3 regions of the Streptomyces sp. Y20 genome follow, and region 2 is predicted to be linked to each of the others. Evidence: riboswitches for the same ligand, from Rfam matches in the RefSeq annotation. Region 2 holds a riboswitch; each other region holds the start of a gene.
The links. Region 2 has a riboswitch for thiamine pyrophosphate ahead of ACGFT1_RS33005 (thiamine ABC transporter substrate binding subunit). Riboswitches for the same ligand answer to the same signal wherever they lie in the genome.

Region 1: linked by a shared signal. The riboswitch ahead of thiC (phosphomethylpyrimidine synthase ThiC) and the one ahead of ACGFT1_RS33005 (thiamine ABC transporter substrate binding subunit) in region 2 are both predicted to bind thiamine pyrophosphate.
Region 3: linked by a shared signal. The riboswitch ahead of thiO (glycine oxidase ThiO) and the one ahead of ACGFT1_RS33005 (thiamine ABC transporter substrate binding subunit) in region 2 are both predicted to bind thiamine pyrophosphate.

Annotation. Positions count from the first base shown of each region.
Region 1 covers NZ_JBIDDP010000003.1:507,788-510,044, forward strand. Annotated here, with positions in the region: gene ACGFT1_RS10640 (YibE/F family protein) at 1-1,200, opposite strand, end outside; TPP riboswitch at 1,281-1,457, shown strand; gene thiC (phosphomethylpyrimidine synthase ThiC) at 1,450-2,257, shown strand, end outside.
Region 2 covers NZ_JBIDDP010000019.1:10,066-12,322, reverse strand. Annotated here, with positions in the region: gene ACGFT1_RS33005 (thiamine ABC transporter substrate binding subunit) at 1-782, opposite strand, end outside; TPP riboswitch at 863-970, opposite strand; gene rlmN (23S rRNA (adenine(2503)-C(2))-methyltransferase RlmN) at 994-2,100, opposite strand.
Region 3 covers NZ_JBIDDP010000014.1:20,983-23,239, forward strand. Annotated here, with positions in the region: gene ACGFT1_RS28665 (NAD(P)/FAD-dependent oxidoreductase) at 1-484, opposite strand, end outside; gene ACGFT1_RS28670 (hypothetical protein) at 517-867, opposite strand; TPP riboswitch at 921-1,032, shown strand; gene thiO (glycine oxidase ThiO) at 1,030-2,199, shown strand; gene thiS (sulfur carrier protein ThiS) at 2,196-2,257, shown strand, end outside.

The DNA.
Region 1 (2,257 bases), on a different contig from region 2:
CAGTAGCGGCAGCGCGGCGCCGGCGTAGGCGAGTACCAGGGTGTTGACCACGGAGGCGATGTGATCGCGGCCGATACGGATGGCCGCCCGGTACAGCCCCCGCCAGCCCATCGCCGGGTTCGCCTCGTGCAGCTCCCAGACCGCCGACGTCTGCGTCACCGTCACGTCGTCCAGGACGCCGAGCGAGCCGATGATGACACCGGCCAGCAGCAGACCACTCATGTCGATCGACGGATACAGGCCGTGGATCAGACCGGTGTTGTCATCCGTGTTGCCGGTCAGCGCGGACCAGCCGATGAACAGTGAGCCGAGCAAGCCGATCAGTGACAGGGAGATCAGCGTGCCGAGCACCGCCACCGACGTACGGGCGGAGAGGCCATGGCACATGTACAGCGCGATCAGCATGATGGCGCTCGCTCCCACCACGGCCACGACCAGCGGATCGGAGCCCTGGAGGATGGCGGGCAGGATGAACAGGGTCAGCACGAGGAAGCTCACCGCCAGGGCGACCAGGGCCATGAGACCGCGCAGCCGGCCGACCACGACGACGGCCACGGCGAAGATCCCCGCGAGCAACGCCATGGGCAACGTCCGGTTCACATCGGTCACCGAGTACTGGAGGTTCTTCGGTGCCGAAGGCTCGTAGGCGACGACTACCTTCTCGTCCCGGTGCAACTGCCGCGTCTGGTCCGGCTGCACGATCTCGGTGAACACACGGCCTGTGTCCTCGCCGGTGTCGACGCGGACGGTCGCCTTCTTGCAGGTCTTCCCGACCTCCTGTTTCGCGGGGGCGCCGCCGGTGGCGGAGGGGGCGCCGGCCGGGGCGCCGCTCGATGCGTTCACCGATGCACAGCTGACCTCGGTGACCCGGATGACCGTGGCCTGCTGGGTCTGCCGGTCGAATCCGACGCCGGTGCGCGAGTGGGACGGGGCTCCGCCGGGCCAGAGCACCGCGAGACCGACGACGACCGCCACGGTGAAAGGAATCAGGATCGCCGCGATCACCTTCCGCAGATGCTGGGAGACCGGCGCGGCGGGGCCGTGGCCGTGTCCGTGACCGTGGTGCCCGCCCGCACCGCTTCCGTGGCCGTGTCCGTGACCGTGGTGCCCGCCCGCACCGGTTCGGCGGCCAAGCGCGTTGTCCTGTCCCTCACCGTCCCGGCTGGGCGGATCGGGCGGCTGATGGGGGTACTGCTCCATCCTGGTCACCGCCCGATCATCGCAAGAACGGTGGGGGCCCACTGTTCACCGCGCCCCCCATGCCGCTAGCGTGGAGGCACCTTTGCACACGCGGGAGCTCGGAGCACCGGGCTGAGAGGGCGCTGACCTCCGTAGACGCGATGTTTCACGTGGAACCAGCAGGTCTCACGCAGGACATCGGCACACGGACATCGCTGCGTCGACCGCCGAACCTGTTACCGGGTAATGCCGGCGTAGGGAGTAGGTCCGATGACCAACAAGGACGCACGCACGCCTGCCTCCGTTCGGGACGAGAAGTCCGACGAGGCCGGGAAGTCCATCGGCTGGCACAAGGCGTACGTCGAGGGGTCGCGCCCCGACCTGCGCGTGCCGGTCCGTCAGGTGCACCTCACCAACGGGGAGTCGGTCACGCTGTACGACACGTCGGGGCCGTACACCGATCCGCTCGCCGACACGGACGTCCGCAGGGGGCTGTCACCGCTGCGGGAGAACTGGATCGTCGCCCGCGGTGACACCGAGGAGTACGCGGGTCGTCCCGTCCGTCCCGAGGACGACGGGCTCCGGCACACCTCGCCACGCGGCGGGCTGCGCAACCTGGACGCGGTCTTCCCCGGGCGCCCGCGCCAGCCGCGGCGGGGCCGGAGCGGGCGGCCGGTGACGCAGCTCGCGTATGCCCGACGGGGCGAGATCACGCCGGAGATGGAGTTCGTGGCCATCCGGGAGAACGTCTCTCCCGAGGTGGTCCGCGAGGAGATCGCGGCGGGCCGGGCCGTGCTGCCGGCCAACGTCAACCACCCGGAGATCGAGCCGATGATCATCGGCAAGCGGTTCCTGGTGAAGGTGAACGCCAACATCGGCAACTCCGCGGTGACGTCCTCCATCGAGGAGGAGGTCGAGAAGATGACCTGGGCGACCCGCTGGGGCGCCGACACGGTCATGGACCTCTCGACCGGCCGCAACATCCACACCACCCGTGAGTGGGTGCTGCGCAACTCCCCCGTCCCCATCGGCACGGTGCCGCTCTACCAGGCCCTGGAGAAGGTCGACGGCCGGGCCG
Region 2 (2,257 bases):
GTGGCGGGCCGCTTCTTGGCGTAGATCACCTCGGCGGGCGGGGAGGAGGCGTACGACACCACGAGCGGGCGGTCGCCGCCGGCCTTGCGGCCCCGGGTGGAGCCGGAGAACTCCTGGTCGTAGGCCTGCTCCCAGCCGTCGACGACCTTGACGCCGTTGGCCTTGAGCTTCTTCCAGTAGTCCTGCCAGCCCGCGTCACCGAACTGTGCGGCGCTGCCGAGGAGGAAGCCGAGGCCCGGTGAGGAGGTGGCCGCGTTCTCGGTGACGAGCAGGTTCTTGTACCGGGGTTCGGCGAGATCGGCGAAGGACCGCGGCGGGGTCAGCCGGTGCGCGCTGAAGTAGGCCTTGTCGTAGTTGACGCAGATGTCGCCGGTGTCGACGGGCGTGACGCGGTGCCTCGTCCGGTCGACCCGGTACTGCGGCGCGACCGTGTCGGATCCCTTGGCCTGGTACGGCTGGAACAGCCCGTTGTCCAGGGCGCGGGACAGCAGGGTGTTGTCGGCGCCGAAGAGGACGTCGCCCTGTGGGTTGTCCTTGGTGAGGATCGCCTTGTTGACGGCCTGGCCGGCGTCGCCGTCCTCGAGGACCTTGACCTGGTACCCGGACCGCTTCTCGAAGTCCTTCAGGACGTTCTTCGAGACGCTCCACGAGTCGTGGCTGACAAGGGTGACGGTCCTGGGGTCCGTGGACTTCCCGGTGTCCGACGACCCGCACCCGGTCAGGGCGGGCAGGGCGAGGAGGCCTAGCCCCGCCGCCACGGCCACGAGGGTCTTGTTGTGCACTGGATGTCCTCCTGGGGTGGGCCAGGAAGAGACGCGGCCCTGCCCGGGCTTCCGCGAGGAGGCCGGGCAGGGCGCAACAGCTTGAGTGGTGACCGAACTTCCTACCCAGAATGACCTGGGCGAGGTTCAGAGGGTCTGCGGCCCGGTTGCCGCACTCTCAGCGCTGTGGCGCTCCCCTGTCGGAATATGAAGATATGTGGACGTGGTCAGATTACCGCTCGGTGGCCGCGAGCTGACCGCAGGCCCCGTCGATCTCCTGTCCACGGGTGTCCCGGACGGTCACCGGCACGCCGTGCGCGGCGATGGCCTCCACGAACGCCTTCTCGTCCTCCGGCCGGGAGGCCGTCCACTTCGAGCCCGGGGTCGGGTTGAGCGGGATGAGGTTGACGTGGACGGGCTTGCCCCTGAGCAGCCGGCCGAGCCGGTCACCGCGCCAGGCCTGGTCGTTGATGTCCCGGATCAGCGCGTACTCGATCGACAGCCGGCGCCCCGACCTCTCGGTGTACTCGAAACCCGCGTCCAGCACCTCGCGTACCTTCCACCGCGTGTTCACGGGGACGAGGGTGTCGCGCAGCTCGTCGTCGGGGGCGTGCAGCGAGATCGCGAGCCGGCATTTGAAGCCCTCGTCGGAGAACCGGTGGATGGCCGGCACCAGCCCGACGGTCGAGACGGTGATCCCGCGCTGGGACAGGCCCAGCCCGTCCGGGGCCGGGTCGGTGAGCGCCCGGATGGCGCCGACGACGCGCTTGTAATTGGCGAGGGGCTCGCCCATGCCCATGAAGACGATGTTGGACAACCGCGCCGGCCCGCCCGGCACCTCCCCGTCCCGCAGCGCCCGCATCCCGTCCACGATCTGGTGCACGATCTCGGCGGTGGACAGGTTCCGGTCCAGGCCGGCCTGCCCGGTGGCGCAGAACGGGCAGTTCATCCCGCATCCGGCCTGCGAGCTGATGCACATGGTGACCCGGTCCGGGTACCGCATCAGCACGGACTCGACCAGCGTGCCGTCGAACAGCCGCCACAGCGTCTTGCGCGTGGTCCCCTGGTCGGTCGACAGATGCCGGACGACCGTCATCAGCTCCGGCAGCAGCGCTTCCTGCAGCTTGCCGCGCGACCCGGCGGGGATGTCGGTCCACTGCTCGGGGTCGTGCGCGTACCGCGCGAAGTAGTGCTGCGCGAGCTGCTTGGCACGGAACGGCTTCTCACCGATCTCGGCCACCGCGTCCTTGCGCTCGGCGGGCGTGAGGTCGGCGAGATGCCGCGGCGGCTTCTTGGCTCCGCGCGGCGCGACAAAGGTGAGTTCTCCGGGTGCAGGCATAACACATCCAGTGTCGCAGATCGACTCGGGTAGCCCAGGCCAGAGCGGGGTGGGGGTGGTCACCCGTGGGCGTCGGCTGTCAGCGTTGGGTCGACCTCGGACGGCCCAGGGGCGGCCCACACCCGGCGCTTGGATGATGCGGGCAGGCCATGGTGGG
Region 3 (2,257 bases), on a different contig from region 2:
CGCCGATCCAGCCGGCGCCGACGACCACGACGTCGTGCTGCCGGGCGAGGACGGGCCGCAGCCGTTCGGCGTCGTCCAGGGTGCGCAGCAGGTGCACGCCGGGCAGGTCCTCGGTGCCGGGCAGGGTGACCGGTTCGGCGCCGGTGGCGAGGACCAGGACGTCGTACGGCACCGGGCCGGTGCCGGTGTCCAGTTCGTGGTCGGCGGGGCGCAGACCGCGCACCTCGCAGCCGAGGCGCAGCTCGACGCCGAGGGACTCGAAGTCCACGTCGAAGGCGGATCCCTCGGCCTTGCCGAGCAGGACGGCCTTCGACAGCGGCGGCCGGTCGTAGGGCTGGTGGGCCTCGGCCCCGATGACGGTCACCGTGCCCCGGAAGCCCTGTTCGCGCAGGGCGACCGCGGTCTGGACCCCGGCCATGCCCGCACCGACGACCACCACGCGGGGTCCTTGCGACGTGCCCTCTTGCGCTGTCTGCTCGCTCACCCGATCACCTTAGTCAGGTGACGTTCCGTCAGTCAGGGGGCGTGCTCGGTGACCTGTTCCACAACGCTGGTGCCGGACCCGGGCCGGGACTCCCACTCCCAGGTCTCCTCCAGCCGCAGCCGCCCGTCGGGCAGCTCCACGACCGTGGACACGCAGTGCCCCGAGGCGGTCGTCCCGTCGGTCCTCAGCTGCACGTAGCGGAAGTCCAGCCGGTCGCCCTCGCGGGTGCCGACCAGGTGGCCCCGCACGACGTCGCCGCCCGCGTACCCGGCCCAGATCGCGCCGTCGTCCTCGCGGTAGGCGAACCGGGTGCGGGTGCCCACCTGACCTGGGGCCTGGTCCGCCACAGGGGCGAAATGCAGGCCGTCGAGCGAACGGGACATGGCGGAGGACTCCCTTACGCGTGGCGAGGGGGGCGGGCTAGGGTGGCCACCGTACAAGCACTCGCGGGAGCCCGGACGCACCGGGCTGAGAGGGAGGCTGGCGGCCTCCGACCGTACGAACCTGATCCGGGTCATGCCGGCGAAGGGAGGGGCTGGACGCCCATGTCGTCACGTACGTCCGACGTCCTCGTCATCGGGGGCGGGATCATCGGCCTGGTCACGGCCTGGCGGGCCGCGCAACGCGGCCTGGCCGCGGCCGTGGTGGACCCCGAGCCGGGTGGCGGGGCCGCCCGGGTCGCGGCCGGAATGCTGGCCGCGGTCACCGAACTGCACTACGGCGAGGAGACGTTGCTCGCCCTCAACCTGGAGTCGGCCCGCCGCTACCCCGACTTCGTGGCCGAGCTGACCGAGCTGACCGGCCACGACCCCGGTTACCGCCCCTGCGGCACCCTCGCCGTCGCGCTCGACGCCGACGACCGCGCCCACCTGCGGGACCTGCACGCCTTGCAGCAGCGCTCGGGGCTCGCCTCCGAGTGGCTGTCCGGGCGGGAGTGCCGGCGCCTGGAGCCGATGCTGGCACCCGGGGTGCGCGGCGGCCTGCGGGTCGACGGCGACCACCAGGTCGACCCGCGGCGGCTGTCGGCGGCCCTGATGGCGGCGTGCGAGCGGGCCGGCGTGGTGTTCCACCGCGCGTGGACCGAGCGGCTGGACCTCGCGGGGGGCCGGGCCGCCGGGGTCACCACGGCGGACGGGACCGCACTGAGCGCCGGACAGGTGGTGCTCGCGGCCGGGAGCCTGAGCGGGCGGCTCGCGGGCCTGCCGGAGGAGCTGCGTCCCCCCGTCCGGCCCGTCAAGGGGCAGGTGCTGCGGCTGAGCGTGCCGCGCCGGTTCGCGCCGTTCCTGAGCCGTACCGTGCGGGCGGTGGTCCGCGGCAGCCAGGTCTATCTGGTGCCCCGGGAGAACGGCGAGCTGGTCGTCGGCGCCACCAGCGAGGAGCTGGGCTGGGACACGACGGTCACGGCGGGCGGCGTGTACGAGCTGCTGCGCGACGCCCACGAGCTGGTGCCCGGCATCACCGAGCTGCCGCTCACCGAGACCCGGGCCGGGCTGCGGCCCGCCTCCCCGGACAACGCCCCCCTGCTCGGCCCGTCCGGCCTGGACGGACTGCTGCTGGCCACCGGGCACCACCGCAACGGGGTGCTGCTCACGCCGGTCACCGGGGACGTGCTGGCGCACACCCTGGTCACCGGCGCCCTTCCTCCGGAGGCACGTCCGTTCACCCCGCGGCGGTTCGGCGCCGCACCCGTGGAGCAACTGGAGCAGCCCGCATGAGCGTCTGTGTCACCGTCTCCGTCAACGGCGAACCCCGCCGCATCGTCGCGGGCACCGC